Regions from separate parts of the Synechococcus sp. C9 genome, predicted to be linked through region 1. Evidence: predicted binding sites of a transcription regulator. Region 1 holds the regulator's gene; the other holds the start of a gene.
The links. The regulator HrcA, encoded in region 1, represses chaperone genes, less so after heat shock. The targets are predictions, from matches to a motif close to TTAGCACTCNNNNNNNNNGAGTGCTAA.
Positions count from the first base shown of each region.

Region 2: groES (co-chaperone GroES) is a predicted target of HrcA. The motif match lies at 1,088-1,114, and genes of this name have one in related genera.

Region 1 covers NZ_JALAAD010000001.1:932,879-935,272, reverse strand. Annotated here, with positions in the region: gene MLD66_RS04620 (NirD/YgiW/YdeI family stress tolerance protein) at 1-123, shown strand, start outside; gene hrcA (heat-inducible transcriptional repressor HrcA) at 380-1,429, shown strand; gene MLD66_RS04610 (hypothetical protein) at 1,432-1,623, shown strand; gene MLD66_RS04605 (Nif11-like leader peptide family natural product precursor) at 1,620-1,976, shown strand; gene MLD66_RS04600 (hypothetical protein) at 1,973-2,242, opposite strand; gene MLD66_RS04595 (Hsp70 family protein) at 2,318-2,394, opposite strand, start outside.
Region 2 covers NZ_JALAAD010000001.1:1,789,786-1,792,179, reverse strand. Annotated here, with positions in the region: gene MLD66_RS08795 (site-2 protease family protein) at 1-457, opposite strand, end outside; gene psaK (photosystem I reaction center subunit PsaK) at 680-934, opposite strand; gene groES (co-chaperone GroES) at 1,181-1,492, shown strand; gene groL (chaperonin GroEL) at 1,514-2,394, shown strand, end outside.

The DNA of each region.
Region 1 (2,394 bases):
GGGGAATATGATGGGGACGAACTGGATGCCTTCACGATTACCCGCAGTAATGGTGATGTGATGCAAATTCGTGAGCCATTTGGTCCCCCCCCTTGGTCGGGTTCACGGCGCAGATTTCGTTAGTTGGCAATTGGTTAGGGATTTTGGGGTGACGTTCCCATCTTAGCCCAGTAACCTGGGTGAGCTGTTTCCGCTACCCAACTGTCTGTCCCTTTTCTTTACCTACTAAAGCAAACCTGGCACCACGCCCTGAGCATGACCCCAAGCTCCTGGTGCGCTATAAACTTGCGTATGCTTGTCTCAACTTGCCGAGTTGCCAGGGATTGGGCATCATATAAATAATTCATAAAATCTTTTTAAGGCTGGGATTTTCAGGGGCATGGGGCAAACTGGGGAATTAACGGCACGTCAGCAACAGGTACTACAGGCCACGGTGGAACACTATGTGGCGACGGGGGAGCCGGTGGGTTCCCGTACCCTGATGACCAAGTATCAAATTCCCGCCAGCCCGGCCACGATTCGGCAAACCATGGGACGCTTGGAACAGGCGGGTTTGCTTTACCAACCCCATCCCTCGGCGGGACGGATTCCCTCGGATTTGGGATACCGGCGGTATGTGGATTGGTTACTGCATCGGGGCGAACCGGTCAGCCCGCCTTTGGTTGAACCCCCCTTGCCCACTGGGGTTGAGCATTTGGAGGGGGTGTTGCGGCAGGCGGCCCAACTGCTTTCCCAACTGAGTGGTTCGATTATTTTGGTGACCCGTCCTCAAACCCGCAGTGCCCGATTGCGGCATTTGCGCCTGGTGGCGGTGGGGGAACGGGTGGCCTTGATGGTGGTTTTGGAAGGGGAACGGGTGGAGTCCACCCTATTGGATTGGTCCCCCCCGGCGCAGGTGGAGGTGGAATCAGCCTTAGAAATGGTGGGACAATTTTTGAACTACCACTTGCAGGGGCGGGCCTTGCGGGAGATTATCAACCTGGATTGGGCGGCATTGGAACGGGAATTTGCCTCCTACGGGGACTGGTTGCGGACGCTCATGCCTCCTTTGACCCAACAGTTGCGGGATTGGGGACGACCCACTACCCCAACGCCCCTGGTGATTAGTGGGCTGGCGGCGGCCCTGCGACAACCCGAGTTTCAGCAGTCGGGACAGGTTCAACCAGTAATGCAGGTTTTGGAGACGGAGCAAGAACGCCTGGGGGCACTGCTCTGGCATGAAACGGCGCCAGTGCGGGTGATTATCGGTCAGGAAAATCCCCTGGAACCCATGCACACCTGTAGTTTGGTATCCACCATGTACTCCCAAGATGGGGTGCCGGTGGGGGCGGTGGCGATCCTGGGTCCCAAACGGATGCCCTATGGGCGGATGATCGCCCTGGTGCGGGCGGGAGCCGCCTATGTGTCCCAATCCCTTGGGGGAACCTAGGGATGGAACGGGGCAAAATTACGGCGATTCTGACGGGAGCGGTGGCAATTTTGTTGGGGGTGATCTATTTACTGCTCACCCTGGTTTTGGACAGCCGGGGACCGATGCAACCCGCCCCTGCCCTGGAAATGGGTTGGCGAATGACCCATTTCGTGGGATTTTTAATCCTATCACCCCTGAGCTTGACCCCATGACTCCCGCAGAAATCCAGGCTTTTCTGGAACAGGTGATGCAAGACCCGGCGCAACAGGAACGGTTTCGGGAGGCCACCGACCCGGATGCCCTGGTGCACATGGTCGTTACCCTGGCGACGGAAGTAGGTTTGAGCGTCACCCCCGCCGAAGTCCAAGTGGCTTTGGGAATGGCAGAACCCCCCCCTGACCGCTCCCAGATGACGATTGAGCAATTATTGCAGGAATGCCGCACTGAACAGACCATGAGCCTGTGGACGGAGGAAGCAGGGGGGCGGGTAACCGGCTTGGTGTTTGCCGCCGCCAATCCCCACCCGCTCCTGGTGCGGTTATTCCGCTTTTTGGTGCCGAATTAGCCCAACTGCTGGAGCAATTGCCAGACTAAATAGGAGTTTTTGAACAGCAACGTCCAAGCCCCACCGAAAAAGACCAGGGCGAACAAAGCCCCATTCAAAAAGCGGCCAATTTCCGGGTTGTAGCCCAGGGCGTTGTCTTCCTGGCTGGCGGTAAAAAACAAGGACCAGGCTTGGGTGGCCGTGATCGTCTCAAACTGATTGAAGCTAGGACGAAAGACGACCGGGCCTAACAACGCTGGGTTACGAAATTCAAAATCTGTCCGCATAACTGGGTCTCCATTGGGAATTTAACCTTATGTAAATAAATGTAACAAACTCTTTACAAAACTGTCAAGTTTTTTTCAGGCGAGGGTGAGCAGGGGTTGGTTGGGCCAGATGACCTGGCCGGTGAGCAGGTCTCGGGCGGTGAGGCAGAGTT
Region 2 (2,394 bases), 860 kb from region 1:
TAAAAACCCCCAAAATCCAGTTCATCGCCATCAACTCCTGGGTGATCCGCCCCCAGGGAGAACTCCCCAACTGCTGGGTGAGGCCCATGAACCCCACCGCCAGCCCGAGACTCACCAGCGGCCCCGCAATCGCCACCCGCAACGCCTGCATGGGGGTACGGGATTCCTGCTCCAAAGTCGCCACCCCCCCAAACAAAAACAGGGTGATCGAGCGCACCTTCACCCCCTGCGCCTTCGCCACCAGACTGTGCCCCAACTCATGCAGTAATACCGAGCCGAACAGTCCCAGCGCCAACAGGAAGCCCATGCCCCATACCCAACTCCCCGGCCAATCCGGGTACAACTGCCGCCAGCGCAGACGATTGGCCCAGGTCACCAACAGGGCGATCACAAACCAGGACGGGTCGAGGTACAGGGGGATGCCAAATAATGAACCGACCCGGATTCCCCCTTGCATTGCCTGTACCCCCAAACGTCACTATCTCTATTGTAAGAAGTCGGGACAGGGCATTCATCTAATGCAATGCCAGATTAAGGGCACCCCTATCATGATTTGCACCCAGTTTATCTCGCTGGAATGCCCATACTCTCCCGAACCATACACCGCAGGTGCTTGGTTAACGGGGGCTACGCCCCTGCCACCTATTTTTATGAAGTGCCCTTAATTCAGAATTGATATTTAGAGCAGTCCCGAATTGGCCAAACCCAACACCATCCCCGTCCCCAACAGATGCCCCAGCGCCGCCGTCGCCAACAACTCCGGTACCCCAAACCCTTTGAATAACTCCGGCAAAGGCAGAGCCGGCCCCACCCCCTTGCCCTCGATGGCGTAATAACCAATCGCCACCGCAAACAAATTGCAACCCACCATCACCACAGCCACACTGGGGGACCAGGGCACCGTCGTCGGTACGGTCAACAGTAGGGAATTCATGGGCAACACTCCAGAAATCAATCACCCCCATCCTAAAACCAGCCCGCCCCCCCGCCCCACCCTTTGTCATACTTCCCCACAAAACTTTGCGCTGATTCACACAACCCCCAGTTCGGAAACCCGTACCCAAGTCCCGGCACCGGGTACGCTAAATTAGCACTCGAAGGCTGAGAGTGCTAGGTCAGGGTCGCAAACCTCTGGACAGCAACTCCAGGTCTAATTTTAATGACATTGGGAGCGTCATTTATGGCAACCATCACGTTGAATGTCTCCACCGTCACCCCGTTGGGAGACCGGGTACTGGTGAAAGTGAGTCAATCTGAGGAAAAAACCGCCGGGGGCATCCTCCTGCCCGACACCGCCAAGGAGAAACCCCAAATTGGCGAAGTAGCCGCCGTGGGTCCTGGCAAACGGGATGAGGATGGGAAACGGCAACCCCTAGAAGTCAAAGTCGGCGACAAGGTGCTGTACTCCAAGTACGCTGGCACCGAGATCAAAATCGGCAGTGAGGAATACGTCCTGCTGGCGGAAAAAGACATTCTCGCTACGGTCAAGTAACCCTGAAGGAGGTTTTCACTCATGGCTAAGAAAATTCTCTATTACGAAGAAGCTCGCCGCGCCCTAGAGCGGGGGATGGACATCCTGGCGGAATCCGTCGCCGTCACCCTCGGGCCCAAGGGGCGGAACGTGGTATTGGAAAAGAAATTCGGTGCGCCCCAAATCGTCAATGACGGGGTGACCATCGCCAAGGAAATCGAACTGGAAGACCATGTCGAAAACACGGGGGTAGCCCTGATCCGCCAAGCCGCCTCCAAAACCAACGATGTGGCCGGGGACGGGACAACCACCGCTACCGTATTGGCCCATGCGATGGTCAAAGAGGGGTTACGCAACGTGGCCGCTGGTGCTAATCCCATTGCCCTGAAGCGGGGGATTGACAAAGCTACCCATTTCGTAGTGGAAAAAATTGCCAGCCACGCCCGCCCGGTGGAAGACTCCAAAGCCATTGCCCAAGTGGCCTCCATCTCCGCCGGGAATGACGAGGAAGTGGGCAAGATGATCGCCGATGCGATGGACAAGGTGGGCAAGGAAGGGGTCATTTCCCTGGAAGAAGGCAAATCCACCACCACCGAACTGGAAGTCACCGAAGGGATGCGCTTTGACAAGGGGTACATTTCCCCCTACTTTGCCACCGACCCGGAGCGGATGGAAACCGTCCAGGAAGATGCCCTGATCCTGATCACCGACAAGAAAATTACCCTGGTGCAGGATTTGGTGCCGGTGCTGGAGCAAGTGGCGCGGGCGGGCAAACCGTTGTTGATCATCGCCGAGGATATTGAAAAAGAAGCCCTGGCGACCCTGGTGGTGAACAAACTGCGGGGCGTGTTGAACGTGGCCGCCGTGAAAGCCCCTGGGTTTGGCGACCGGCGCAAGGCCATGTTGCAGGACATCGCCGTGTT